Regions from separate parts of the Paenibacillus sp. FSL R7-0312 genome, predicted to be linked through region 1. Evidence: predicted binding sites of a transcription regulator. Region 1 holds the regulator's gene; the other holds the start of a gene.

The links. The regulator LexA, encoded in region 1, represses DNA repair genes until DNA is damaged. The targets are predictions, from matches to a motif close to CGAACATATGTTCG.
Region 2: addB (helicase-exonuclease AddAB subunit AddB) is a predicted target of LexA. The motif match lies at 6,369-6,382, and genes of this name have one in related genera.

The regions. Positions count from the first base shown of each region.
Region 1 covers NZ_JBBORE010000001.1:4,671,622-4,686,824, reverse strand. Annotated here, with positions in the region: gene metH (methionine synthase) at 1-2,951, opposite strand, end outside; gene MKX70_RS20580 (FixH family protein) at 3,129-3,551, opposite strand; gene MKX70_RS20575 (HAD family hydrolase) at 3,779-4,564, opposite strand; gene MKX70_RS20570 (hypothetical protein) at 4,599-5,126, opposite strand; gene MKX70_RS20565 (DUF896 domain-containing protein) at 5,174-5,383, opposite strand; gene MKX70_RS20560 (LysM peptidoglycan-binding domain-containing protein) at 5,494-5,907, opposite strand; gene lexA (transcriptional repressor LexA) at 6,104-6,730, shown strand; gene MKX70_RS20550 (L,D-transpeptidase) at 6,925-7,263, shown strand; gene MKX70_RS20545 (hypothetical protein) at 7,351-7,908, opposite strand; gene MKX70_RS20540 (hypothetical protein) at 8,399-8,584, opposite strand; gene MKX70_RS20535 (hypothetical protein) at 8,638-8,862, opposite strand; gene MKX70_RS20530 (hypothetical protein) at 8,967-9,326, opposite strand; gene MKX70_RS20525 (hypothetical protein) at 9,342-9,518, opposite strand; gene MKX70_RS33450 (glycoside hydrolase family protein) at 10,549-10,662, opposite strand; gene glnA (type I glutamate--ammonia ligase) at 10,875-12,203, opposite strand; gene MKX70_RS20515 (MerR family transcriptional regulator) at 12,233-12,643, opposite strand; gene MKX70_RS20510 (AAA family ATPase) at 12,921-13,457, opposite strand; gene MKX70_RS20505 (methionine gamma-lyase family protein) at 13,807-15,060, opposite strand.
Region 2 covers NZ_JBBORE010000001.1:3,138,043-3,153,245, forward strand. Annotated here, with positions in the region: gene MKX70_RS13685 (ECF-type riboflavin transporter substrate-binding protein) at 9-569, shown strand; gene MKX70_RS13690 (ABC transporter ATP-binding protein) at 667-2,373, shown strand; gene MKX70_RS13695 (energy-coupling factor transporter transmembrane component T family protein) at 2,370-3,197, shown strand; gene MKX70_RS13700 (Na/Pi cotransporter family protein) at 3,286-4,275, opposite strand; gene MKX70_RS13705 (class I SAM-dependent rRNA methyltransferase) at 4,378-5,778, shown strand; gene addB (helicase-exonuclease AddAB subunit AddB) at 6,524-10,060, shown strand; gene MKX70_RS13715 (UvrD-helicase domain-containing protein) at 10,057-14,247, shown strand; gene MKX70_RS13720 (exonuclease SbcCD subunit D) at 14,982-15,203, shown strand, end outside.

The DNA.
Region 1 (15,203 bases):
CTGTCCACCGGCTTCAGGAAGTCGGCAAGGCAGAGATAAGGCTCAACGTTCTGCCGTGGGAAGGTGAAGGTATGCAGCACACGGGCAGGGTTCTGCGGGTCATAGATCAGGATATCATTCCCGCTTGACTGGGCCGGGAAGAACTGATACATGGCATGAGGAACAATGGTACCTTCCAGCATCGCCTGATGCAGAATATCGTCTACGGTTTCTTTCAATTCCACTGTACGCGCATCTCCAGCTGTCAGCTGTGCTTCCACGGAACCACGCAGCCCCAGATGATGACCGAGCAGCATCTGCATGTTCACATAAGGAATAATATGTCCGAGCGGATAATTGCGCAGGACGTGACGTTCCAGATCCGGCGGAGTAAACACAGGGGCGTCCGCAGAAATCTTGGAGCGGACGGCACGCGTCAGCTCGGGAAGCGGCTGCTGCGGAGCCACAGCTATGGCAGCCTCTGCCTCTTGGCGTATCTCTTCCTCAATCTTCCCCCGCTCCAGCGGATTCATCAGCCGGTTGGCGATATCCAGACCATCCATGGCGTCCTTGGCGTATAATACCAGGCCGTCATATTCAGGCCGGATACGGGTCTTGGTGAACTTACGGGTTAATGCCGCACCGCCGACCATAATCGGTACGTCAATGCCGGCAGCGCGCAGATCCTGCGCCGTTAGCACCATCTGCTGCGCCGACTTCACCAGAAGGCCGGATAATCCGATGGCGTCTGCTTTTTCCTTGCGAAAGGCTTCAATTATGTTCTCTGGCGGAACCTTTATACCCAGATTGACGATCTCGTAGCCATTATTAGAGAGGATAATCTCCACAAGGTTTTTACCGATATCATGCACATCGCCCTTAACGGTTGCGAGCATAATTCTTCCTTTAACCGAGGTCTCATCCTTCTTCATAAACTGCTCCAGATGTCCGACCGAGGCCTTCATTACTTCAGCGCTTTGCAGCACTTCAGCAACAATCAATTCATTGTTATTGAACAATCTGCCGACTTCCGACATCCCCGCCATCAGCGGACCATTAATTATCTCAAGCGGACCGGATAACTTCAAGGCTTCGTCCAGGTCAGGAATGAGCCCTTCCTTGGTTCCCTCAACGACATACGAAGCGAGACGTTCTTCCAGCGAGAGATTGGAGATCTTCTCTTTCTTCTCGACCTTCTTCTCCCGGAAAGCCGCTACGAACGCAGACAAAGTATCATCATTCGTATTATAAATCAGCTGTTCGGCAAGCTTGCGTTCTTCTTCCGGAATGGAGGCATAACGCTCCACCTTTTCGGTATTCACAATTGCATAATCCAGTCCGGCTTTGGTGCACTCATAGAGAAACACAGAGTTGAGCACTTCACGGCCCGCTTCCGGCAGTCCAAACGATACATTGCTTATGCCCAGAATCGTATGAACGGAAGGCAGAGCTTCCTTGATCAGGCGGATACCGTCAATCGTCTCTTTTGCAGAACCGATATATTGTTCGTCCCCTGTTCCGACAGGGAATACAAGGGTATCAAAGATCAAATCTTCGGCGGCCAGCCCGTATTTGTTCACCAGCAGATCGTATGAACGTCTGGCAACCTCCAGCTTGTCCTTAGCCAGGATCGCCTGCCCGGTTTCATCAATGGTGCCCACAACGATCGCAGCACCGTATTTATGAATCAGCGGAGTCACGAGCTCGAATTTCTCTTCACCGTCTTCAAGGTTAATGGAGTTAATAATCGCCTTCCCTTGGCAATATTGCAAGGCCAGATCAATCACCTTCGGATCGGTGGTATCGATCATCAGCGGTACTTTGACCTTCTTCACTACCAGCTCGAGGAAACGTTTGATATCCTCCGTCTCATCACGGTCAGGGTCCTGCACACAGACGTCAATGACCTGCGCTCCGCTCTTCACCTGTGCGCGGGCAATCTCTGAAGCTTCCTCATACTTGCCTTCGACAATCAGTCGTTTGAACTTCCGCGATCCCAGCACGTTGGTCCGTTCACCGACCATGTAAGGACGGTTATCACTCTCAATGTACACAGGCTCTATGCCGGAGAGTGCCGGCGGATGAATGCCATCCAGTCCGCGCGGCGGATATACCGACAGGGCTTCGGCCATCGCCCGGATATGATCCGGGGTTGTGCCGCAGCAGCCGCCGGCAATGTTCAGCCAGCCCTTCTCGGCGAAACCGGCCAGCTTGCGGGCAAGTGAATCCGGAGATTCATGGTAGTTGCCGTTCTCGTCCGGGAGCCCGGCGTTCGGATAGCAGCTTACTGCTGCTGAAGAAATAGCAGACAGCGAACGGATATGATCGCGCATGAATTCCGGTCCGGTCGCACAGTTTAATCCGACAGAAATCGGCTTAAGATGCTCCAGTGAAATGTAGAAGGCCTCGATGTTCTGTCCGGCAAGCGTAGTTCCCATAGGTTCAATGGTACCCGAGATCATCACCGGCAGTGTAATTCCGCTTTTCTCGAAGGCATTGTGGATCCCTATACTTCCAGCCTTCACATTCAATGTGTCCTGGGAAGTCTCCAGCAGCAGGGCGTCAACCTTACCGTCGATCAACGCGACCGCCTGCTCTTCATAGCTGTCCACGAGCTCCTGGAACGTTACTCCTCCGGTTACGGAGAGCGTCTTCGTCGTCGGTCCCATTGCCCCTATAACGTACCTTGGGCGTTCAGGTGTATCGTATTTATCTGCAGCATTACGCGCAAGTCTCGCAGCCTCCAGGTTAATCTCCCGGGCCCGCTGCGGGATATCATATTCTGCAAGCACCACAGAGGTGGCGCCGAATGTGTTGGTCTCAATCAGATCCGCACCGGCTTCCAGGTATTTCTCATGAATATCCTGAATCACCTCCGGCCGGGTAAGCACCAGCATTTCATTACAGCCATCCAGCTCATCCCCGCCGAAATCCTCACCGGTAAGCGGCACCTGTTGAATCATTGTGCCCATGGCTCCGTCTAGTATCAATATGCGTTGCTGCAAGCTTTCTGCAAGTGTGAATTTGGCCACTTTCAATCCCCCCAGTAAAACATTAGAGTAAGTTTAGCAGAATAAAGGGAATTCGGAAAGCCTTCCTTTCCACCCTGCATTATTTGTATTAACAGTATAGCTACGGCTCACAACTCATCACGGCTGTACCGTGAGTTCTTTAGACGGCATTGAGTGCTGCGTACGGGCAGTCACATGGGAAGTGACCGTATAGCTGCCGGCTTGCTCAAATGTACTTTCACATACATAAGCTCCCTCTCCGTCACTTGCCCCTTTCAGCTCAGTGCTCTTGTCTGGCTCTGCATTATCTACAATTTCGAAGATCACTTCTTTGGCGTCCTCTACAACTACTCCGTCCTGACTAATGACAGCTTTAAAAATCACCTTGTCGTTAACGGATACTTCTTCCGGACTCCAGCTTAGCTCTACCTTGATAGGCACCATTGAGGAATCAGCAGCTGCATGCATATACATTTCCTCTTCATTATTCCCTGAACAGCCGGCAAGCGTCATGCCCATGACAATGCAAATGAGACCTCTAAGTATCTTTGGCTTAATCATCTGGAGCCCTCCCGGTTCATCGAATAGATTCATCTTCATGTTAACAACGAAAGTCAGATTGCTTTCTTCCTTATTATACACATTTTATTCAACTTGTCGGAAATAAGCTTCATTAACGGCCATATCACATGATAATAGTCATATACATGAACTACATTCATCTTGATCCTCGCAGGGATATTAAAAAAGCCAATATCCTATAAGGATACCGGCTTCATCTAAATCAGTTATAGGGAGTGTACCAATGGCAGAAGCTCCGAAAGATGCCTGATCTGATAATCCGGAGTGATGTCCGGGTCAGGAGTCTTGGCCGTCCGGTTGATCCAGACCGTCGTTAGACCTGCAGCCAATCCACCGAGAATATCAGTCGTAAGCTTATCTCCGACCATTATCCCTTGCTCAGGCGTAATATCCAGCAGTCCGAGGGCATGCTCGAAGATTGTCTTGTCCGGTTTCCCTTTACCGAAGCTTCCAGAAATGACAATATGGTCAAAATACGGAATAAGCTCAGGTACACCATCAAGCTTCTCCTGCTGGAGTGCAGGACAGCCATTCGTCAACAGCAGCAGCTTCACCTTGCCGCGCAGCTCATCCAGCACCTGAAGCGTCTCTTCATATATATAAGGACGGCTGCGGCGCTCAACGGCGAACTTGGCAGCGAGGCGTGCCGCCAGCGCTTCATCGTCCACTCCAAGAGAGGCAAGTCCGCGGCGCCAGGATTCGGTGCGGTAGGCCGGAGCAAGCTGTTCCAGCTGGCGGAATTCCGGCTGGTCTCCAGCTGTGAAGTTAGCCCATAGTGCCTCAAAAGGATTAATCCCAATCAGCTTCGTGAACGGAAAAGTCTCGTAAGACTCATAAAGCGCACGCGCTTCTCTGCGCACCGCCTGTTCAAGCTCTTGCGGATCAACAGAATCCCCTGCAGCCTCAGAGGCGTAGCGGAATGCTTCTTCCACACTTCGATCATCCCATAGCAGTGTATCGTCAAGGTCAAATAGTACGGCGGTAATCGGCATTTCGTTCTCCCACTCCCTATGCTGGTCTATCTTACTATTCGTGCACTACTTCAATGTTGTTGTTCTTGCCGAATTGTTCCAGGCGTGCAGCCATGGCGGCGGTGTCATACCGGTTGATCAGCTTGGAGAAAATCCATTGCTTGCGCTTGCCTTTATACTTAATGGTAACTACACTGCGCGACAAGGTAATCTTCTCAATTTCAGTTGCTGGCAAAAAGCGTTCGCGGTTGTATTTAATAGTAGACAGACGGGCGCGTTCCACCTTAAGGAACGGACGGCGGAAGAATAACAGCGCGGCAAGCAGGAAGTACAGTACTACCCCCAGCCAGTTGGCCAGTATTCCGCTTCCTTTCGCTTCATCAATGGAACCGACTACCCAGAACATAATGCCAAGCAGCATTAACACGACAGGGAATACAATATTCCGGCCTTTGAAAATATCGACGCTCTTTGCAGCAGCTTTAGAGCTCGTCCCATAGATCGTCTCTTTTCCCTGCTTCTTTCTTTGCTGATTGATTTGCTTGGTGTTGCGTTGAACCATTCTTTCCCAAGAACGGGCCATGTTAGTTCCCCCTAGTCATCCTGTATTATCTATGAAAAGGCCGCAGACTAAGCTTTACGTCCGTTGTTGCCTTCTTCATGCTCCGGATCATCCACAATCTCAATGGTATCAAGCTGGGCCCGGAAATTGCTGCGGATATTGCCCAGATATATCTCGCGGAGTTTGGCGCGTTCTGCCAATTCTTCCTCATTCAGGCCGCCATTCTTATGTTTGCGTGCCAATTCATTAATGCGTGCGACCAATTCGTCAATATTCAATACGTTCCCCTCCCCTATAAATTCATTCTAACTTTGCCATGAGAAAAAGAGCTTGTCAAGGTCTACCCCCTGAAAGCTCTCTTAGTCAAACACCAGTATGCTTCTTTCGGTTAATATACCGGCACGGTCAGTATATCTCCTGCCTTAATTCCGCTGTCCTTCAGACCATTTGACTTCTTGATCCCTTCTATATATACAGCAGTCCTCATATCATCCGGTTTATTCTTGAGTGCAATGCTCCACAAGGTGTCTCCGCGTTCAACTACGATCCGTTTCTCAGGCTTCATTAAAGTGACAGAACCAGCGAACACATTACCGACTACTGTAAATCCGGAGATCGTGAGTAATAGTATCAGAGATATCTTAACAAAGCTGACCTGGCGGAATATCGAGGTAAGTACAGACAGCAGGCGAAGGGTCTTGTCTCTGAATTGTGCCAATGGATTATGGGGTAATGGATTACCGGGAGCGGACACCTTGATATCCTCATTGTAGATACTATTGTAGGTACTGTATTTTAACATAAATATCGTCCTCCAAACACTTGTTCTTACTTTCGAAAATAATATAACACGAACATGTGTTTTGATCAATAGTTTTTTCGAACAACTGTTCCCTTTATTTTTCGGGCTATTATTCTCACAATTTAGAACTTATGTTTGTACGAACGGCAGTTCTATGTTATAATTTTCCCAAACATAGTATATGGGGTTGATTCCGATGTCAAAGATTTCGAGTCGCCAGCTGGCGATCCTGGAATTTATACGTAACGAAGTCCGCAGCAAGGGTTATCCTCCGTCCGTTCGGGAAATTGGTGAAGCTGTTGGCCTGGCCTCCAGTTCTACAGTGCACGGTCATCTGGACCGGCTTGAGAAGAAGGGCCTGATCCGGCGCGATCCTACGAAACCGCGGGCTATTGAATTGCTCGGACAGGAAGATTCAGAGAATGTACATCAATTCGTCCAGACGGTTACCCGCATCCCAGTAATTGGTAAGGTCACTGCTGGTGTTCCTATTACCGCTACAGAGAATATTGAGGATTACTTCCCGCTTCCTACTCATTACGTAGGGGATAACAAGGTATTCATGCTTTCTGTACTCGGCGACAGTATGGTTGATGCCGGGATTATGAACGGCGATTATGTTATTGTCCGCCAACAGCAAACCGCTGACAATGGTGACATCGTTGTTGCGATGACCGAAGAAGATGAAGCAACCGTTAAGACCTTTTACAAAGAACGTGATCATATCCGGCTGCAGCCGGAGAATCCGGCTTACGAGCCTCTCCGCCTTAACCGCGTTACTATTTTGGGCAGAGTCATTGGATTATTCCGCGATATCCATTAATCCTTCTCCTCCATAATCAGGCTGCTCCGCATCACGCGAAGCAGCCTTTTTCCTATTTAGATCCTGTTACGCTTGCCTAAAATGCCAAAAAACCAACGCAGGAACATTTGTTCCCATATCGGTTTTTGGCATTTTTTACTCCGAACCGCTTTAGCTATCCGCACATATCCTGATTACAAAGGAGTGCTGATCCCATGCCCAACTATCGAATTATTGTCGACCTTTCACAGCGCATGCTTTATCTGCTTGATAATGACACCGTAACCAGAGGATTTCCTGTCGGCATTGGCCGGATGCTGACCGTCTCGCCGGTAGGCGAGTACACGATCATTAATAAGCAGCCCAATCCGGGCGGACCGTTCGGAGCCTTCTGGATGGGCCTGTCCAAGCCGCATTATGGAATTCACGGAACGAATGACCCTTCCTCTATCGGCCACATGGTCTCCCACGGCTGTATCCGCATGTATAACCAGGACGTGGTCGCGTTGGCTGCCATCATTCCCATTGGTACCCGTGTAACCATCAGGGAGTAGCCGCAATCATGCAGCCACCTATAACTCCCTATATTTGAACACAAGAACCCCTCTGACGGGTTTTCGCCAAAGGGGTTCTTCACAGCATTATTGCACAGTTTGCTCATAACCAAGCTCGTCCAGAATACTTTCAGCCAGACTCCACTGTTCCGCAGGTGAGTCTTTGCTTTTTTTGGCGTAGACCAATGCACTCTTGGTAACTTTCTCGATCAGCCTGCGTCCCTGCTCTTTGGTGATGGACACTTCCATCCCGGAGCGGCCCACCACCTCAGACAGACAAAAGAACGCAATCCGCATCGCGTAATTGTCTCTGCTGAGGAAATAGAATAGATGAGGCACGTTCTTGAGCAGACGGTCAACCCAGTTCGTAATCTCCCGCACCTGATAGACTTCCCGGCGATCCTGCTCATACCCATTGAATATAATTATGATTTTGCCCCGTAGCCGCTTCTTCTCATATTTCTTAAATTCACGCAAATAGCTCTCGAGCCGCCCCTTCTCCACATCTTCTCTGGAGACATTCAGCACGGTGGTTCCGGCTGCATCCAATTTAGAACTTTCTTCCAAAACCATATCTGCGTTAACAGCCAGTGTACTATCCTGTAATTCTGGCAGTCCCAAACGCTGCCGTAATTGATCGTCCATTCTTCACACCTTCCTGTATCAAGCTCTTGTGCAGCTTGTTCACCATATCTCCTGGTATGTATCGTTCCTCAAACCTCTTACTCTTCATTGATCAATTATACTCCGTGCCTTCTACAGTCTCAATCGTACGGCAAAAAAGACATCCCGGGAGGATGTCTTTGATTGGATACTTTTCCCCTGACTACAGACTACAATACGCTGCGCAACGACCGGATAGCAATAGTGTTTAAACGAATCGCTTCACGTATAGATGCTCTGGCAGCCAGCAATTCTCTTCTGGCACGTGAACCACTTGGAAATCTGCGCAGGTTCTCATTAATTTCCTCAAGTCTTTCAAGCAGGATTGCTCTCTGTGCGAGCAGTGCATTAATTGCTCTGCGGATTCTGTTTCGTTCTCTTTGCGTCATCATTACACCTCTTTTACGTTTTATAGTATAAGAAATGCAAAGATTAGCTTCGGAGACTGTGTGATTTGGCAGTAATATTAAAATTAGCTTTCTTTGACCTTGATAGAGATAATATTGACAGGATTAAGATACTTGCCTCCTGCCGGAATCCAGCCTGTCAAACCACCGGATGTCAGATAGGTTCTGGCTTCTCCCGCCGATTCAAACACAGATTCAAGCTCTTCAATTTGCCCATTCACATACTGAAGCTCAAAAATAACTTTACTCACTTGCGACCACCTCCTCAGCTACTAATTCGTTACCCCGAAGCGTTTACCTGCTTTTACTTCTTGGGCAGCCTTACCCGGAACTCAAATTCGTCACGTCTATAGGTCATTCCGGCCAGCAATACATACTCCGGCGTCCATTTCTGTACAGGTCCGGCGTAATCAGCTATAACATGCGGTTTACCCTCGATCAGTTGAACGACATAGACCTTCACCTGGGCAAGTGCCGCCGCGAATATATCAGCATCACTTGAAAGAACTTTATACGCAGTATTCAACATCTTTCCTCCTTAGTGCACACGCAAGAATAATAAGGATTCATAGAGCAAACAAATCAGTTCAATTATAACGGGTTCTGGAACAAAATGTATACCCTATTTAGAGCTTAGAGCTTGATGAAAATGATCTTAAACAGCCCGAGGTATTTGCGCTTTGCCTTAATATCACCGATAAATGTCTTACCATCCTGAATATCAGGTATGCTGAATGTGGAGAACAGAATGTAATTTTCCCGGATAGTAAACGATTCGACCATAGGCTGAGCGACCATACTGGTAATTTCTCCAGCTAGCCCTCCCCCCAGTGTTTCCTCCAGATGATTCACTGCGTATTCTCCAAAGTCCTCTTTACCCGGATTCATGACCGCTAGTAAAACCAGTACTACTATAATTACGAAAGACAGTTTCGCCGCTGTTTTCTTGCGGGCTCTGGGTTCAGGCTGCGGAGCATCATATCGCGGGTTCATGTTTATTCCCTCCAGCTATAATATTTCTTGTATCGTGAACACTAACGGACTCACAATAAACCTGCAGATCATAACCAACAGCTCAACCGGCCCGCTTATCCCCACATCCGTTCCGCTCCAGTCCGGACTACCCGCTACCGGCAAATCCAGCCCGTATTGCTCTATAATCCGTTCCCTGGTATCAGTTGACATGCCAGTCCCTTCTGAAGCTCCAGCCTGAGAACAAATTAGCGTTAAGAATAGGATCATTGCAATGATACCTACATATTTATTTCTCATTTCATACCCCTATGTATCTTATTTATTAAAAAGGAAATACCGATACCGCAACGCCCCATATCAGTTATAACTGCAACTACTTTCCCAAGCCCAAACTCTCTAAACACATGCTTCAATACAGCCCTCCCTTAGTAAGCACCTTCAAAAAGGTTCCTCTAATGTACATATGATCTAGTATATAGGACATGGTACATTATGTAAAAGACATCTCCAGTTTTCATCATTTTATCTGCCCAGAAAATTCTCATTACGAATTTATATTCATACTTTACGCAAACGATATCAACTAGTGAAAACTAAATCATTCACTTACTGCAAGCAAAGATTGCCCCGACTGGATCAAATACTGATGCAGCCAAAATCGTAGTTGTGAACTACTCCTCTACCCATCATATTTAAAAGTAGCTTGGGAGCCAAGCAACTGGCTTACTGCTAATGTGAATTTTCAAAACGTCTCTGGCAATAAAGGAAATGTTTATTTTTACATCGAAGACTCTAAAGGGAAAATATATAGCACAACAGAAGTAGCACCTGGAGAAATGAAAACCGTGAATGGTATACCAAGTGGTGGATATCATGTGTATGCCAAAGCCAAATCTAAATCCGGCACTTACCACCTTATTATTGATGATTTCCCGTTCTGATCGCTAACGTTCATTAGAAAAATCCCAGAGCTCAATAGATTCTCTGGGATTTTTCTTTTCTCAGTTCTCAACCATGATCGATAACGGCTGTTGCCACTAACGGAAGGAGCTGTGGTAAGGGTTTATTTTGCATTTTCCATGGAAACAAATTGCACTTTACTTTTTGACAATAATAAAAGATAGCCAAGCAAGCTGAGATGTTGTCAGAGTCTTTTTGTCGATCTTATCCGACCATGATGTATCCTTAATTGTCCCAGCTTTCAGCAGCGCTTTAACCTGTGTCTGTAGCGTTTCCGTTATTAGGTTGTCAGTTCCAATCTGTCGTCCTCCTTGATGACCTGACTGCCGTTGCCGCAGTTATAGCAAAAGCCAACCAGCGCATCGTATTGATTTTGGTTAAGCTGTGCTGTCACCGGCACATTACGCCGGATTATTTACATATGCCTCATTCTTGGCAAGATTCGCCTCCAGCAAATATGAAGCCCACATAAAATCTATCCTCGAATAACTCCCACTATTTAATTTGTGGGCATTTTGTGGGCACCGTTAGTTTAAGCAACCCCCACCACCCTCACGCCCACACAAAAAAACCCCCGGCGCTTAGAGCGCCAAGGGCTGCTGTATCCTAGTAAAGCGTCATGTACTGATCTCTTTCCCATTCGTGAACCTGGGTCCGGTAAATATCCCATTCAATTTCTTTAAGTTCGTAGAAGTGGGCCAGCGCATGTTCACCCAGAGCTTCGGTAATAACATGGCTGCGGATCATTTCGTTGAGGGCTTCCTTCAGATCGGACGGCAAGCTTGGGATGCCTTCTTCAATCCGCTCTTCCTCAGACATCACATAGATGTTACGGTCGATTGGAGCCGGAAGATCAAGCTGGCGTTTGATTCCATCCAGACCTGCCTTCAACATTACAGCAAGTGCAAGGTAAGGGTTAGCTGCCGGGTCCGGGTTACGGACTTCAACGCGTGTACTGAGCCCTCTGGAAGCGGGAATACGGATCATCGGGCTGCGGTTGCTCGCAGACCAGGCCACGTAGCAAGGAGCTTCATAACCAGGCACCAGACGTTTGTATGAGTTGACAGTCGGGTTAGTGATCGCAGCAAAAGCACGTGCGTGCTTCAGAATCCCTGCCATGTAATAACGGGCTGTTTTACTCAGACCCAGTGTGTCACTTTCGTCATAAAACATGTTCTCGTTGCCTTTGAACAAGGATTGGTGTGCGTGCATACCGGATCCGTTCATGCCAAATAGCGGCTTAGGCATAAAAGTAGCATGCAGGCCGTGCTGACGGGCTACCGTCTTCACGACAAGCTTGAAGGTTTGAATCTGGTCCGCTGCCTTGATAGCATCGGCGTATTTGAAGTCAATTTCATGCTGGCCGGAAGCCACTTCATGGTGGGAGGCTTCCACTTCAAAGCCCATTTCTTCAAGCGTCAGTACGATTTCGCGGCGGCAGTTCTCCCCAAGATCCATCGGCGCCAAATCGAAATATCCGCCCTGATCGTTCAGTTCAGTGGTCGGGTTACCCTTCTCATCTGTTCTGAACAGGAAGAATTCAGGTTCAGGTCCAACGTTCATAGCAGTAAAGCCCATTTCTTCAGCTTCGAGCAGACAACGTTTGAGGATACCGCGCGGATCTCCGGCAAACGGTGTTCCGTCTGGCATATACACATCACAAATCAGACGTGCAACACGACTATCCGTCACCCAAGGGAAAATCACCCAAGTGCTAAGATCCGGATACAGGTACATATCGGATTCTTCGATCCGGACATAACCTTCGATGGAGGAACCGTCGAACATCATTTTGTTGTCGAGTGCCTTTTCCAGCTGACTTACGGGAATTTCCACATTTTTGATTGTTCCGAGCAGATCGGTAAATTGCAGGCGAATAAACCGGACGTTCTCATCCTTGGCAATACGCAGAATATCCTCTTTAGAAAAGCTCACTTTACCCTCTCCCTTTCAAAATCTCTATGTTATTTATTAAAAAACCGGGATAGCTCGCCTTGGATTAGAGACACTTGTCCCGGTCTTTTACCGGAAACCAGTTCCTGCTTAAGCAGACGGTGAAGCTGTGAATCGGATAACTCTCTACGCCGAACCTCTGTATCAGGGGTAATGACTGTAGCTTCTTCGGATTCCTTCGAGACAGGATTCATCACCTGCTTAATGCCGGCAATATTAACACCCTTCTCAATCAATGCCTTGATCTCTAGCAGACGTTCAACATCATTAAAGGAGAACAAACGCTGGTTGCCGGATGTGCGCGCGGGTACGATCAGACTGTGCTGTTCATAATAACGAATTTGTCTGGCAGATAGATCGGTTAACTTCATTACGATTCCTATAGGGAATAATGCCATATTTCTGCGGATTTCATCACCCATGACTCATCCAACCTTCCAATGATCTTTTTCTCATCTCATTGTACATTTCCTTATATGGCGTGTCAATGGTATGTGAGTTTTTCTCACAAGATTTCTTTAAGCCAATGAGAGATTAAGTGAACAAAGTGTCAGCTACATGGGACCTGGCTTCCCGCAGTATATCACATAGATCAATCCTCAAGCAAAAGTTCCGTACTGGAAACAGTTTCGCTCAAACGCGCATCATGCACGACTCCAACTTTTCAGAAACTCCTTATTCAAAAGAAAATGTGACTGGCTAACCTTCAATCACCAGCTCCCCTTCTCCTGCCGGGGTCTCAAATCCGCTCAAAAAACGGGTCAGAATCTCTTCCGTGATTGGAAAAGCGGCATTAGCATCAAAACGCCCGCTCCGGATCTGAAGCCTCCGGCGCAATTCGTCCGGATGGACTTTTAAATGGATCAGTGCCCATACGCCTCCATAACGCTCAATCAGTTGTTTATATTCATCCCGCTTCTGCCGCTGCCAAAAGCTGAAATCGATAACGACATGACGCTTCGCCTGAATCAGCTTCACCAGTTCCCCCCGCAGCCTGATTTCCGATTGTTCCTTAAAGGATTCATAAGCCTGCTCCGGATAATCTACACCAAAACGGCCATGTGTACTCCAAATATCCTCATCGATCGAGAGCCGGACGAATCCCGCTTTCTCCAGCTTCAGCGCAAAGGTTGTTTTCCCCGAGCCAGCCACACCGCACATCATCACTATAACGGGAGCTTCGCTCACATTGTTTTGTTGCGTTAAATATTCTATCGCTGCTGCTTCATTCAGCATAGACTTCATCTCCTCTTCACTTTGAGCATAGGGGAACGCTTCTCCTTAAACTACGTAGATATAGTATAAAACTACTACGGGGTGACTTCTATGAACCAGAATAATCTCATTTGTAAAGCTTGCGGAAATAACACTTTTGCTGAAGGAAAACTGGAGGGCTACGCTAATGTAAGGCCTGTAAATAACTACTTTTCTTTTGGTTCGAAGCTTACATTGACAATTTGCAAAAGATGCGGCGAAGTGGCTTCTATGAAAGTAGACAAATTTGAGAAATTCTAATTCAATCCACCAATGCAAATAACCGGACAGCCATCTGCTGAGTGTCCGGTCAATGTAAGTTCACAATTAATTAAAGTAAATTGCGCTCTCTCATGCTTTGCAGGGCCATTAGTACCCCGTACTTTACATGGGAATAAGTTAATCCGCCCTGCATATACCCGATATACGGTGCCCGGATCGGCGCATCCGCAGATAACTCCAGACTGCCGCCCTGAATGAACGTCCCTGCCGCCATAATGACCGGATGCTCATAACCAGGCATATCCCATGGCTCGGGAACAACGTGGCTGTCTACTGCCGCTGCACGCTGAATTCCCTGCACGAAAGCAATCAGATGCTCAGGTCCGTCAAAAGCTACTGCCTGGATCAGATCCGTCCGCGGCTCATCCCAGGCAGGCTTGGTCGTAAACCCGCAGCGCTGGAATACAGCGGAAGCGAAAATACTGCCCTTCACAGCCTGCCCTACGGTATGCGGAGCCATGAAGAGCCCCTGATACAGTCCGCGCGTCGTCCCCAGCATGGCACCGACTTCTCCGCCTATCCCGGGAGCAGTCAAGCGGTATGCGGCCAATTCCACCAGATCTGCCCGGCCGCAGATATACCCGCCTGTCTCGGCAATTCCGCCGCCAGGATTCTTAATCAATGAACCGGCAACGAGGTCAGCGCCAACCTGAGGGGGCTCCAGAGTCTCGGTGAACTCTCCGTAGCAGTTGTCTACGAATACAATTACATCAGGCTTTAGCGCTTTTACCTTCGCTACCATCTCACCAATCTCAGCAACAGTGAAGGAAGAACGCCAATCATAACCGCGGGAACGCTGGATTCCTATGACCTTAGTTTTATCGTTTACCGCTATTGCAACCTCGTCCCAGTCAATTTTACCGTCAGCCGTCAGTGCAGTCTCGCGGTAGCCGATGCCAAAGTCCGCCAGAGAGCCTGTCCCGTCGCCGGCCTTGCCAACTACCTTATGCAGTGTATCGTAGGGGCGTCCTGTAATGTATAGAAGCTCGTCTCCGGGACGAAGCACACCAAAGAGCGCCGTAGATATCGTATGAGTGCCAGAAGCGAAATGCGGGCGTACGAGCGCCGCCTCGGCGCCGAATACTTCAGCATAGACCAGATCCAGTACCTCACGCCCCCGGTCATTGTAGGCATATCCCGTAGACCCGGCAAAATGAAAATCACTGACATGCTGGCGCTGAAAGGCTTCAATGACCTTCCACTGATTATGATCTACAATTTTATCCAGCCGCTTAACGGCAACTTCAATTTCAAGCTCTGCAGCTTCCGCTGCCTGTAATAGATCCTCTGCAAATACTGCCATTTCCCCTCAATCTCTCCTTACCCTACTTTTACTTGTCAAAGCTGAACACATCTACGCGATTCCAAGAGGAACGGTGTGCGTTTCAGCGAGAAACCCCGCACAGCAGCGCCTGCCCCGAATGATACGAAGCAGAACTGAGGCTG
Region 2 (15,203 bases), 1.5 Mb from region 1:
TGAAGCAGATGACTAAGCGCAAGGCATTATCCATTCAAACGATTGTGGCAATCGGCATCGGTTCGCCGTTGTTCGTAATATTGGGGAGGTTCGGTTCCATTCCTTCAGGTATTCCGAATACCAACATTGAGACTACATACGCACTTCTGGCGCTGTTTGCGCTACTATACGGACCGGTTGCGGGGCTCTTCATCGGACTGATCGGGCATACACTGAAGGATGCAATCTTCTATGGCTCGCCTTGGTTCAGCTGGGTCATCTCCTCGGGACTAGTCGGGCTGATTATCGGGCTGCTGGTGGCCAGAATCCTGATCAGGGACGGTCAATTCGGCCGGAAAGAGATCATAGCCTTCAATCTTGCGCAGATTGCAGCTAACGCCATTGCCTGGTTCGTGGTAGCGCCGCTGCTGGATATTCTTATCTACGCGGAACCGGCTAACAAGGTCTTCACCCAGGGGCTGATCGCCGGAGCGTCCAACATTGTAACGGTGGCGGTCATCGGAACACTGCTCGCTATAGCCTACTCCAAGACGAGAACGAAACAGGGTAGCCTGAAAAGACTACAATAATATATAATTCAAACAGAAAGGCCGGTGCCCGTCACCGGCCTTTCTGTTTGAGCGGGTCAGTTATGATACGTAAATCAGCATATGAGGAAGGTTACCCATGAGCAAAACGGTTATAGAATTCACCGATTTCACTTTTAAATACCGGGCCCAGCAGGAACCTACACTGCATAAAATTAACCTGAAGATTCATGAAGGTGAGAAGATTCTGATTGTCGGGCCCTCCGGCTCCGGCAAAAGCACCTTGGCCCATTGTATCAATGGCCTGATTCCTTTTGCGTATCCCGGTGAAATAAGCGGTACCCTGACCGTTAAAGGCAGAGACACGAAGGAGCTGGGGATTGCCGGCCTGTCGGAGGTGGTGGGGACTGTGCTGCAGGACCCGGACGGGCAGTTTGTCGGCCTGACCGTAGGCGAGGATATTGCCTTCAGTCTGGAGAACGCAGCGGTTCCGGTGCGGGAGATGCATGAGCGGGTGGAAGCTGCGGCAAGAGCGGTCGATATTCAGGACCTGCTGACAGCCTCTCCGCAGGAGCTGTCCGGCGGACAGAAGCAGAAGACTATGCTGGCCGGCGTGCTGGTCAGCAATGTGGATGTCCTGCTGTTCGATGAGCCGCTGGCCAGCCTGGACCCCTATACGGGAACCGGGGCGATTGAGCTGATCGACCGGGTGCAGCGTGAGACCGGCAATACGGTCATTATCATTGAGCACCGGCTGGAGGAAGTGCTGCACCGGCCGGTGGACCGGATCATTGTCATGAATGAAGGAATGATTGCGGCGGACCTGCCGGCTGCGCAGCTGCTGAGTTCACCGCTGCTTGCAGAGTCAGGCCTCCGGGAGCCGCTCTATCTTACCGCGCTCAAATATGCCGGCTGCGAAATTACGCCGGAGATGAACCCGCAGCATCTGGACGGGATTAAGCTGGAGACAGGAGCTGCCAAGCTCCTTGCCTGGTATGAGGCCAGCGAAGTGCCGCAGGAGGAGGAAGCAGCACCTGTGCTGCTAGAGCTGCGGAATATTACCTTTGGCTATGACAAGCAGGCTCCGGTGCTGCAGGGACTGTCCTTCAGCGTCCGCCGCGGCGAGATGCTCTGCATTGCCGGGAGGAACGGAGCGGGCAAATCAACGGTGTCGAAGCTGATTTGCGGGTTCTACCGGCCGTCAGCGGGAAGTATTCTGCTGAACGGGCGGGATCTGGCAGCGGATACGATCAAGGAGCGGGCAGAGCATATCGGCTTCGTAATGCAGAATCCGAATCATATGATCTCCATGACGCTGCTGTATGACGAGGTTGCCCTCGGACTTAAGCTGCGGGGCTTCGCGGAAGAAGAAATCCGCGAGCGGGTACATAAGGTGCTCCAAGTTTGCGGACTGTATGAGTTCCGCGAATGGCCGGTTTCAGCGCTCAGCTACGGGCAGAAGAAACGGGTGACCATTGCCTCCATCCTGGTGCTGGAGCCGGAGGTGCTCCTTCTGGATGAACCGACCGCCGGGCAGGATTACCGGCACTATAACGAGATTATGGAGTTTCTGCGCGGACTCTGCAGCTCCGGGATCACGGTGATTATGATTACCCATGATATGCACCTGATGCTGGAGTACGCGGAACGGACGATTGTGCTGGCGGAGGGCAGGAAGCTGGCGGATGCCCGGCCGGAGGTGATTCTGACGGACAGGAATATTGTGAGCAGCGCTAACTTGAAGGAGACTTCACTGTTCAAGCTGGCGGTGAAGGCCGGAATTGACCAGCCGGTAGAATTTGTCCGGCGGTTTATAGAATTTGACAGGGGGAACCGCCGCAGATGAAAGCTAAGATGCTAACCTATACCAGGCAGGATTCACCGGTGCACCGGCTGACGGGGGCAACGAAGCTGATTATTTTTGCCGTATGGTCGGTCTCTGCCATGATTACCTACGATACCCGCTGCCTGCTGCTGATGCTGCTCTTCAGCCTGGCCGTATTCCGCATTTCACGGGTCCGGTTTCAGGACTATGCCTTTGTGCTCTACTTCATTCTGCTCTTCTTCCTGCTGAATCACATCGCGATCTTTGCCTTCTCACCGTTGGAAGGAACACGCATCTACGGCACCCGGCATGATCTGCTGCATCTCGCGGGACGTTATACACTGACTGCGGAGCAGCTTTTCTACCAATTCAATATCGCTCTGAAGTATGCCGTGGTCATTCCGATGGCCCTGCTGTTCCTGCTGACGACAGATCCGAGTGAATTCGCCGCCTCGCTGAACCGGGTCGGGGTCAATTACAAGATCGCTTATTCCGTTTCGCTGGCCTTGCGCTATATTCCCGACATCCAGCAGGATTATGAGAACATCTCATTCTCGGCACAGGCGCGGGGCATTGATATCTCCCGTAAGGAGAAGCTGCCAAAGCGGCTGAAAAACATCGTATCCATTCTGCTGCCGCTGATTCTGACCAGTATCGAGCGGATTGAGAAGATCAGCACTGCAATGGAGCTGCGCGGCTTCGGAACAGGCCGCAGCCGGACCTGGTACCAGGCCCGGCTGTTTACCCGCAGCGATTATACTGCGCTGTGTCTGATGGTGGGGATAGCCGCAGCCGCGACGATTATTACTTTTTATGACGGCTCGCGGTTTTATAGTATTTTCTGAGGGGGATGCTGGAAGTGGAGCTTCCGTAGAACTGCGGAGCGGATTGAAGTATAATAAGACAGTTGTAATCCTGGCCGGACGTTGTGGATTACCGCTGAAGCCGCTGCTCCAGCCTGGTCCATACGGGCAGGTAGCATAGCGGCAGTACCCCAAGCGAGCACACGACATTGAAAATGGTCTGGGCATGCGCAAGCTGCGCTGCAGGCCCGCCGCCGATCCAGGAGGACAGGCTTTGCAGCGGCCCGATGAAGGGCAGGAACAGCAGGGCGCCGCCGACATTGAGCGCCACATGCGACCAGGCAACGAATACGCCAGACGGCGTGCTGCCGATGGCGGCGATTACGGCCGTGACGCAGGTGCCGATATTCGCGCCGAGCACGATGGCGATCCCCAGCTCCGGCGGCATGACGCCGCTGGTGGCGAGGCCCATCGCCATGCCGATCACCGCCGCGCTGCTGTGCACCATCGCGGTCAGCACGGCACCTGCTGCCAGTCCCCACAGTGCGCTGGTGGCGGCATGCCCGAGGAACCAGCGGAACAATTCGCTGCCTTCAAGGGAGGGGCCGATCGACTGCATGACCGCGATGCCCCACAGGACCAGGGCGAAGCCGGCTACCGCGAGGCAGATGAATTGAAGCGGCCCCGAGATCCGGCGGCAGGCTTCAACCAGCCGCCATGCCTGCGGGGATAGCTCGCCGGCCATCACTGCGGCCGCCCAGAGGCATAATGCAGCGGCCAGCAGCGGCGCTGCCAGTGTGCTGATCTGCAGGCTGATCAGCTCTGTAGTCAGGCAGGTGCCGATGTTGCTGCCGAGGATAATGCCAAGCGTCCGGGCATACGTCAGCAGCCCGGCATTAACCATGCCGATGGTCAGCACGGTTACGGCCGTGCTGCTCTGCAGCAGTGCGGACAGCAGGCTGCTGGCAATCAGGCCTTTTGCCGGTGTAGAGGTTGCCTTATGCAGACTCCGGGTTAGCAGCGGGCCGGCGAGCCTCGACAAGGAGGCTTCCATCACCTTCATGCCGGCGAGAAATATGACAAGGCCATAAATGACAGGGAACAGCAGGTCACGGATCATAAGGACAGGCTCCTTTTTGGACGGGGGTTGTACACCAATATATGAAGGCATTGCATAGGACATGTATACAAATCCAGCAACAAGAACAGGGAGTTGAAGTCATTGGCATCGGTAATTCTGGAACGAAACCGTAAGAAAAGACTGGAACAGGGACATCCGTGGGTCTACGCCAGCGAAGTGGCCTCGGTAGACGGAGAGCCGCTGGCAGGGGGAATTGTGGATGTGCTGAATCACCAGGGCCGTTATCTGGCCACGGGTTATTACAATCCGGCCTCGCAGATCCGGGTAAGAATTCTGTCGCAGAGTAAGCTTGCAGCGATGGATACTGCATTTTTTGCCGGCCGGTTCGCAACCGCCCTGCAGCACAGGGAGCGTTTCCTGCCGGGTGCGGATGCTTACCGCCTGGTGTATGGGGAAGCGGATTTCCTGCCGGGGCTGATCATCGACCGCTTCGGGGAGGTTCTCGTCGTGCAGCTCCTGACCCTGGCCATGGATCAGCACCGCTCCGAGATCGTGGAAGCGCTGGTGCAGGTAATGGCTCCGCGCGGCATTTATGAGCGCAGTGATGTCAGCGTCCGCGAACTGGAAGGCCTTGAACAGACCACAGGCGTACTCTACGGGGAATGCCCGCGCCACATCACGGTGAGCGAGAATGGACTGAAGGTCATTGTCGATATTGAAGAAGGCCAGAAGACAGGCTATTTCTTCGATCAGCGGGAGAATCGAGCTTCCATCGCTCCGCTCATGAAGGGCTGGGGCGGGCGCAGCGGAATTACGCTGCAGGAGGTAGCGGCACAGGACGGTACGCTCCAGATGCTGCCGGTCAATAAAAGCGGCAAGCCGGTCACCTTCCCATTCTGGGACGGCGCAACCGTGCTGGAATGCTTCGCGCATACCGGCAGCTTCACCCTGCATGCCTGCAAATACGGCGCCAAGAAGGTAACCTGCCTCGATGTGTCCGCGCATGCGATTGAAAGTGCAAAAGCCAATGTGGAGATCAACGGATTCAGCGACCGGGTGGAATTTGTAGTGGATGATGCGTTTGCGTTCCTGCGCAATCAGGTTAAGGGGCTGGAAGAACGCTCCGAGCGGGCGACAGGCCCGGCGGCAGAGAGCAAACCCGGCGCTAAACCGGCTGCCAAGGCGGATACCGCGAAGCCGATGACGGCAGGCGGCGGACGCACGTGGGATGTGGTTATTCTTGATCCGCCCGCTTTTGCCAAAACCAAAAGTGCTGTAGCAGGCGCCGTCCGCGGCTACAAGGATATCAATCTGCACGGCATGAAGCTGGTTAACGAAGGCGGATATCTGGTTACGGCCAGCTGCTCGTACCATATGCAGCCGCAGCTGTTCCTGGAGACCATTCAGGAAGCGGCCAAGGATGCCGGCAAAGTGCTCCGGCTGATCGAGTGGCGGGCCGCAGGCAAGGATCACCCGCAGATCCTCGGCGTGGACGAAGGGCATTATCTGAAGTTTGCCATCTTCGAAGTGCGCAGCAAATAATGATGTTAGTTCAAGCCGGAGGGCTTGTCCGGGAGAGTCTCAGCTACTGAGGCTCTCTTTTTCTTACAGAGAAGTTGCTGGTACTGTAGCAGGGAGCCGTCAGCAGAGAGAAGCGGACTGAGGGGCCTCTATTTCTCCAAAAAACCTCAGAATGGGGTCTAGGCGGACTGGAATTCCGTTATGTTGCTTGCTGGATTCCATTAGGAGCTCTGACTTGTCCTTTAGCGGAATCTGAGTCCGTCTGCCCGGCGAATCCGCCTGATCTGCTCATATAACGGAATTTCAGTCCGCTTCCCGGGGTGGGGATCATGAACAAAGCAGAGGAACCGCGCGGAGTGCTGCAAGAATGGCCGAATAAGACGGTACGAAGTGCTGCTGAGTTGCTGGCTGCTAAAGGGCTGTACGCCCGGTTATGGAATCAGCGGAGGAGTGACTCTGCTGATTTTATTGGATTTTCTCCATTTAATGATCCGGTTTATCCTTCATCCAGGCTCTCCCAACCAGCCGATCCATGGCTTCGGGAGAGTCTTCTTTGCTGTTGCCAGGTAGCCGTGGCCTGAAAAAAAGCGGCAGGTATTTGCAAACAATGGCAAACGTACGTTCTGGAGCGCGCGGTGGAGGTATGCTATACTATTGGGACGAGATTATTCATAGATTCTGATATTCATCAGGCAATCCGCTTCTGTGTGTGCAGCAGCAGGGCGGCCTGCATTCTAATTCTCCGCCACGGAAGGAGTCTGCTGATATGACGGTTAACTTTTTGATCGGACGCTCGGGCAGCGGCAAGACAACTACAATATGGGAGACTGTATCTACGCGGCTGAAGACAGAGCCGCTTGGAGCGCCGATAATTATACTTGTCCCTGAACAGGGATCATTCGGTGCGGAGCGCGGGCTGCTGGCTGCGGGCAACGTCAAGGGCAGCATCCGCGCTCAGACACTCAGCTTCTCCCGGCTGGCCTACAGGGTGAAGCAGGAGACCGGCGGCAGTGCGAGTCTGCCGATCAGCGAGGAAGGCAAGAAGATGCTGATCTATAAGATCGTCAACCGGCGCAAGGAGGAACTGAAGCTGTTCGGCGCCTCCTCGGACCGGCCCGGATTCGTGGAACGGCTCAGCAGCCTGCACACGGAGCTCAAGCGCTGCTGCCTTGGAGCGGGTGACCTAGAAGAACAGCTCGGCAGAATGCGGGATGCGCTGGGAGGAAGTCCGATTCTGGCCGGCAAGCTGGAAGATCTGCACTTGGTCTTCAGTGAGCTGGAGCAGGAAATGTCACAGCTGTACATGGATCAGGAGGACAGGCTTGCGGAGCTGGCCGAGCATATTCAAGATTCGGGCTATATCCGGGGAGCCGAGATTTGGGTAGACGGGTTCCACGGGTTTACCAATCAGGAATTCATCGTATTGCGTGAGCTTATGCAATATGCCTCGGGGGTCAACATTGCCCTGACGCTGGACCGGATCTATCCTTCGGGCCAGGCACCGCATGAGCTGGAGCTGTTTCACCCGGCTGCGGTTACGTATATCAAGCTGCGGGGAATGGCTGAGGAGATGGGCCTTACAGTCTGGGACCAGCTTCTGGCCCCGCCTGTACTTCCAAGGTTCAAGGACAGTCCGGCTCTCGCCCATCTGGAGCGCGGATTCCAGCGCCGGCTGCGCTGGAACGGAGCAGCCGGGCAAGTGGAGGAGGCAGTCAGTATCCGGGCTGCGGCCTCCCGCCGGACCGAGGTTGAAGGCGTGCTGCGCGAGATGCTGAGCCTGGCCAGAGATTCAGGGGCCAAGTATGGTGAGATGGCTGTATTCATGCGGAATATGACGGATTATGAGCCGCTGATTGCTCCGCTGTTCCAGGACTTCGGCATTCCCTTCTTCCTGGACCAGAAGCTGAATGAGCTGCATCATCCGCTGGTGGAATTCATCCGTTCCGCTCTGGATGTAGTCCGCCGCCGCTGGCGCTATGAGGATGTGTTCCGCTGCGTGAAGACCGAGCTGCTGCTTCCGCTGGACGGAAGTATTACGCGCGCCAATATGGATGAACTGGAGAATTATGTGCTGGCCTGCGGTATTCACGGGTACCGGTGGACTGACGGCCGTTCCTGGAAAGGCATTCCCCGTCTCTCGCTGGAGGGCAGTGAGGCCGTAGATGAAGCCATGCTGGCCAGAATGGAAGCCTGCCGGAGCGCGATCACAGGACCGCTGCAGGCTTTTGAGCAGAGGGTCAAATCAAGCCGCAGCGGCCTGGAGCTGTGCAGAGCAGTATATCTGCTGCTTGAGGACACAGAGGCAGCGCGTAAGCTGGAACGGATGGGGGCGGAGTCTCTGGAACAGGGACGCCCGGAAGCTGCCCGTGAGCATAACCAGCTGTGGGGTGCTGTGCTGGACCTGCTCGATCAGATTGCCGAGATGATGGGCAGGGAAAAAATGGAATTTGAACTGTTCTCCGGCGTGCTGGAAACAGGGCTGGCTGAGCTCAAGATGGGGCTAGTCCCGCCTGCCCTTGATCAGGTGCTGGTGGGAACGATGGACCGTACGCGGGTGTCTGGAGTGAAGTATGCCTTCCTGCTGGGCTTCAATGAAGGTGTGGTTCCGGCACAGTTCAAGGAAGACGGGATCTTGTCCGAGGGAGAGCGTCTGCTGCTGGAGAATGCCGGTATGGAGCTCGCCCCCGGTTCATCCCGCAAGCTGCTGGATGAGCGCTTCCTGATCTACAATGCGCTTACAACTGCCAGCAGGAAACTGTGGATTAGTTACGCAACGGCTGATGATGAAGGCAAAGCGCTGCTGCCCTCGGAGATTATCCGCCAGCTGCAGGGCATGTTCCCTGAAGGGCTGGATGAGAAGTATCTGTCAGGGTTCCCCCAGGGAGGGGAGGCAGCTGATGAATGCGCGTCTGCGGAAGCGGTCCACATGAAATTTATCGGCCATCCTGAGCAAACCCTCCGCATGCTGATGCTTCAGCTCCGGCAGTGGCGCCAGGGGGTGGAGATTCCCCGCCTGTGGTGGGATGTCTATAACTGGTTTGCGGCCGATGAGCAGGAGGAAGTCTCAATGAAGCTGCAGCTTGAACGGCTGCTGGGCTCGCTGTTCTACCGCAACGAAGGGATCAGGCTGAAGCGGGAGACCAGTCTGCGGCTGTATGGCGGCTCCACACTGCGCGGCAGCGTGTCGCGCATGGAGAAATTTGTCGCCTGCTCCTTCTCTCATTTCGCTTCTTACGGGCTAAGGCTGAAGGAACGCCAGCTCTATAAGCTCCAGGCCCCGGATATCGGGCAGCTGTTCCATGCGGCTCTAAGCCAAATGGCGCAGCGGCTGCAGAAGGAGGGCCGCAGCTGGGGCAGTATGACGGCCGAAGAATGCCGCCGTGAGGCGGGCGAGACGGTAGACCGTCTGTCCCCGCTGCTGCAGGGCGAAATTCTGATGAGCAGCAAGCGTTACAGCTATATCTCACGCAAGCTGAAGAATATTGTCGGCCGCGCTTCAGTGATCCTCGGCGAGCATTCGCGCAGGGGGAGCTTCGAGCCAATCGGGCTGGAGCTGGATTTTGGCCCGGGAAAGGATCTGCCTCCACTGAGAATTACACTGCCGAATGGCTGCGTAATGGAGGTGGTCGGCCGGATTGACCGTGTGGATATGGCTGAAGGCGAGCAGGGTATACTTCTGCGGGTCATCGACTACAAATCAAGCCAGAAGGATCTCAAGCTGCATGAGGTCTACTATGGATTGTCGCTGCAAATGCTGACCTATCTTGATGTGCTGCTCACCTATTCCGAGCAATGGCTTGGTCAGGCTGCACTCCCGGCAGGCGCGCTCTATTTCCATGTTCATGATCCGCTGCTGACCTCGGCCAACGGGATGAACCGGGAGCAGGCGGAGCAGGAACTGATGAAGCGCTTCAAGATGAAGGGTCTGCTGACGGCAGACCGTGAAGTGGTCTCACTGATGGATACCACACTCGACAAAGGGTATTCCTCAATTGTTCCGGTAGCGCTAAAGAGCGACGGCAGCTTTTACAGCAGCGCGTCTGTAGCTACCCCCGAGCAATGGGGTCAGCTGCTGTCTTCAGTGCGCAGCACGATTTCGGATATCGGTACGCGTATTACGGAAGGCGATGTGGCCATTCAGCCTTACCGCATCCAGCAGGAGACCGCCTGTACCTTCTGCTCCTTCCGCCCGGTCTGCCAGTTCGACGAGGCTGTGGAGGGCAATGGCTACAATAATCTGAGTAAGCCTGGCAAAGAAGTAATCTGGGATCTGCTGTCCCGCAAAGGAGGAGAGAAATTGTGAGCATACATCCTGTAACGGAAGCGAAGCCGGAAGGGAGTCTGTGGAGTGACGACCAGTGGCGCGCCATTGCCGAGAGCGGCAGCGATATTCTCGTCGCGGCAGCAGCAGGTTCCGGTAAAACAGCTGTACTCGTAGAGCGCATTATCCGCAAAATCAGCAATGAGGAAGCAGGCTTCAGCGTGGACCGGCTGCTGGTAGCGACCTTCACCAAGGCTGCAGCCTCCGAGATGCGGCAGCGGATCCGGGAGGCGCTGGAGCGCAAGCTGGAAGAGGACACAAGCGGTGAGAACGAATATCTGCGCCGCCAGCTTGCTCTGCTGGGCAGAGCCTCTATTACTACGCTGCATTCCTTCTGTCTTGAAGTGATCCGCCGGTATTATCAGCTGATTCCGATTGATCCGGGCTTCCGTATACTCAATGAGCATGAGGCGGAAATGATGCGCCAGGAGCTGCTGGAAGAGCTGATGGAGGAGAAATACGGTGAGGTCACTGAAGACGGGGACGATAGCGTATTTGTCCGGCTTGTGGACTGGTTCAGCGGTGAGCGCAGTGATGATGCGGTGCATTCGCTGATTCAGCGGCTGCATGATTTCGCGCGCAGCCATCCCTGGCCGGCGCAGTGGCTGCGGGATACCGCTGCCGACTTCTCTTTGCCGGATGCGGAGGCCTTGAGCCATACGCCATGGGTGCAGAGCATTCTTGCCGAAGCCAGGCTGACGCTGGATGGTGCCATTAGCCAGCTGCTGCAGGCCCGCGAGATCGCGCTTCAACCCGGCGGACCGGCTCCTTATGCGGATAACCTGACGGCCGATCTGGATATGGCACAGGGGTTACGGGATGCGGTAGAATCGCAGCCATGGGCTGATCTCTATGATATTTTCATGGAAATCTCTTTCGGCAAGCTGAAGCCCTGCAAGAAGGATTCCACTGATCCCGGCCTGCAGGAGAGTGTTAAGGCAACCCGTGATCAAGTGAAGAAGAGCTTGCTGGAGTTGCAGAAATCCTTATTCGGGCGCCCGGCGGAATCTTTCCTGGGTGAACTCCATGAAGCGGCACCGCTGATGCACGAGCTGGCGGAGACGGTTATCGGGTTCGGTGAACGTTACCGGCTGGAGAAGGCGGGCCGGGGGCTGGTGGATTTCAGTGATCTGGAGCATTACTGCCTGCAGATCCTGCGCCATCCGGACTCGCATCCGGGACATTCCCTGCCCTCGGATGCGGCGATGGAATACCGCAGCCAGTTCGATGAGGTGCTGCTGGATGAATATCAGGATACCAACAGCGTACAGGAGGAGATCGTCCGGCTGATCTCCCGTGAGTTCCCCGGCAACCGCTTCATGGTCGGGGATATGAAGCAGAGTATCTACCGCTTCCGCCTGGCTGAACCGGGGTTGTTCCTGGACAAATACCGCAGGTTCAACGCTGGGCCGTCTGCTGAAGGTAACGGCAGTAGCCTGCTTGCCGGTGAAGCGGATGCCCGGACTGAAGCAAGTCCCGGGCAGAGCTATAATGCCGGCGGCTCAGTCATCGATCTGGCCCGCAATTTCCGCAGCCGGCTGGAAGTCGTGAATGCCGTAAATATGATTTTCCGGCAGATCATGGACAGCAATGTTGCGGAGATAAGCTATGACGAGCGTGCAGAGCTGGTCTATGGAGCCAACTTCCCGGGAACGGCGGAGAAAGGGCCGGATACTTATTTTGCGCCGGAGCTGCTGCTGATCGATAAGGGGACCTCTGCATCCGGACAGCCCGAGGAAGCCGGGGAGGACGATGAGCTGCCCCAGCAGGAGAATGAGGCAGTAGAGAGTGAGACTGCACAGCTGGAAGCACGGGCCATTGCCCGGCGCATCTCGCAGATGACAGGAATGACCGGTGGGGAACCGCTGATGATCTATGATAAGGCGCTGCGCATCATGCGTCCGGTAGTATACGGCGATATCGTTATTCTGCTGCGTTCCGCCCGTGTGTGGACGCCGCTGATGATTGAAGAGCTGCGGAATGAAGGCATTCCAGCATACGGCGACCAGAACAAGGGGTACTTCCAGGCTACCGAGGTGGAGATCGCCCTTTCGCTGCTGCAGATTGTCGATAATCCCCGCCAGGATATTCCGCTGGCCGGTGTACTGCGCTCGCCGGTGGTGAATCTGCGCGAGGAGGAACTGGCTAAGGTGCGCCTATGCAGCACCGGAACGTTCTATGATGCGCTGGTTGCGGCATCAGAAGCTGCGGATATACCGGGGGACAATCCTCCGGCGATGGGTTCAGCGGGTGCTGCCCTGCGGGTGGAGCAAGCAGGCGATGCAGGCGGTGATTTAACGGCAGAGACTGCTGCAGCGTATGATCTTGTCACAACATCAGAGCAAGAGACTCTGCTTGAAGACAGGGCTGCCGAGACAGAAGCCTCTGCAGCGCTGACGGCTATTCATCCGCAGCTACGGATGAAGCTGAAGACCTTCCGGGACATGCTGGAGGACTGGAGAAACGCCGCCCGGCAGGGAAGCTTAAGCGAACTAATCTGGCGTATTTATCGGGAAAGCGGATATCTGGAATGGGTTGGCGGACTTCCCGGCGGATTTCAGCGCCAGAACAATTTGAAGGCATTGTATGACCGGGCTGTTCAGTTCGAGAATGAGACCTCAGCCAGAGGATTGTTCCGCTTCCTTGTGTTTATCTCACGGCTGAGAGAGAACGGCGGGGATCTGGGCGTTGCCGGGGGCAGCAGCGAGGAGGCTGGCGGCGTCCGGATTATGACGATCCACAAGTCCAAGGGTCTGGAGTTCCCGGTTGTATTCCTGGCAGGCATGGCCAAAATGTTCAACCGGCAGGATCTGCATTCCCCGTTCCTGATGCATAAGGAACTCGGCTTCGGCCCCCGCTTCGTGGAGAGGGAGACACGGGTCAGCTACCCGACGCTGCCATACCTGGCCATTAACCGCCGTTCACGGCTGGAGCTGCTGGCTGAGGAGATGCGCGTGCTCTATGTCGGACTGACCCGTCCGCGCGACAAAATGATCCTGGTAGGCACGGTCCGCGATTTGCCGCGCACAGTATCTGGCTGGACTGCTATGCAAGGCCGGGAGGAGCTGCTCCTGGCAGACCATCTGCTGGCCCGGGGCCGCAGCTATCTGGACTGGGTGGGACCGGCGCTGATCCGCCATCCCGCAGCAGCTATTCTGCGCAAGGTTGCGGGAAGTGAGGGCACGGTGTCTACGGTACTTCACGGCGATGAGTCCAACTGGAGCATTTCGGTGCTCGGCGCTGCGGAGCTTGGCTCCGGAGCTTTTCTGGCAGCAGACGGTGACAGTGACAAGAATGAAGAACGCCGTATGGCGCTTGAGGCGCTCCGCCGGGGCAGGACTGTGCCTTCGCTGGGAACTGCCTCAGCAGGGGAGATTGCAGACAGGCTGCAGTGGACCTATCCGTATGCGGCTGCTTCAGGTATTCCCGCCAAAACATCAGTGACCGAGCTGAAGGCACTGCTGTCCATGCAGGAACAGCCCTCCCTTGATCTGCTGGAAGATACCTATATTCATGGGGAGCAGAACGCAAGAAGCGGCGGTGTCGGATATGGTGACAGCCTGCATCTGCAGCGCCCGAAATTTATGGAAAAGCGGGGACTTACCTCTGCTGAGCGCGGAACCGCGTATCATACCGTTATGCAGCATATTCCGCTGGATGAGCCGGTGGACCGGTCTGTTCTCGAGGCCACGCTTGCACGACTTGAACGGCTTGCCATACTCAGCAAGGAGCAGGCAGACGCGGTTGAACTGGGCGAAGTAGAGGATTTCTGTACTAGTGAACTGGGCCGCAGACTCTTTAAGTCTTCCTGGAAGACCAGAGAGCAGCCTTTCAGTTATAGCGTTCCTGCAGACGAGGCTTACCAGGGACTTGCATACCTGGACGAAGCGGCAGCGGGACTCCCGGCTGACGGCGCCAGCGGAGCCTTCAATGAGACCGTTCTGATTCAAGGGGTAATCGACTGTCTGTTCCGTGAGGAAGGGCGCCTGATTCTGCTTGATTACAAAACAGATTTCGTCCCGGTGCAAGAGGGAGGGCTCGAAACGCTGACTGAGAAATACCGCTTCCAGCTGGAGCTGTACAGCAAGGCGCTGCTTGATATTCTGGGCGAGCCGGTCAGCGAGGTCTGGTTGTACTTTTTCGATGGCGGACATGCTGTGAGGCTGTGAGAATATGGATTAGAGGCTAAGAGGCTAAGAATGAAATTAGACTAAGAGACTAAGAAATTAAGAGATTAAGAGATTAAGAACCTATATAGTTTGAACCTGAAAATATATAGATAGAGGCAAACGTGGCAGGGACAATTTTGAGAACATAGAAGTGTCAGCGTATGGCTTGTCTGCGGATTTCCACCGTGAAAAGCGGTTTAATTCAAGAAATCTGCAGACGGGTAACGGCCGGAGAGCCAAGGGTTCTCTGGAGTCACGATATAGACTGACCTGATAGACTGACAAAGAGTATCTATATAACCAACGCTTAGTCTGTAAACAAACAAGTAACCGGCCACCGATGATCTGTCACCCCGAATCTTTCAATTCTTATACTTGATTTGCAGGTGGCAGCAATGAGATCTTTATATTTACGCTACACACAAGCAAATGTTGTACGTTATACAACTTGAATTCTTATATTCACAACTATTCGAAAGATTGTTGTACGTAATACAAGAATTGTCCTGCTGATCCGCTTGGAGAAGCAGAATTGTCTTTAATACAACAATTCCGGATTAGGATCGATATTATGAGGAAAATGTTGTATTTCGTGCAGGATTTCAACAAAATACGCGGATGGTCAACACAAACGGCAGATTATCCGAAATTGCTCTGGCTACAGCAGCAGGCAATCCAAACATCTATATCTAAATCTATGATTGCCGCGGATAGGCGGGGAAAAGAGGGCGGAAATGCGCATATTGCACACGGGGGACTGGCATCTGGGGCGGACGCTGGAGGGCAGAAGTCGGCAGAAGGAGCAGGAGCAGTTCGTGGATGAACTGGTGGAGATTGCAGATTCCTCCGGGGCGGATCTGATTCTGATGGCGGGAGATGTCTATGATTCGGTCAATCCTCCAGCTGCGGCGGAGCAGCTGTTCTACGAGGCTGCGGCCAGACTGACGGCAGGCGGC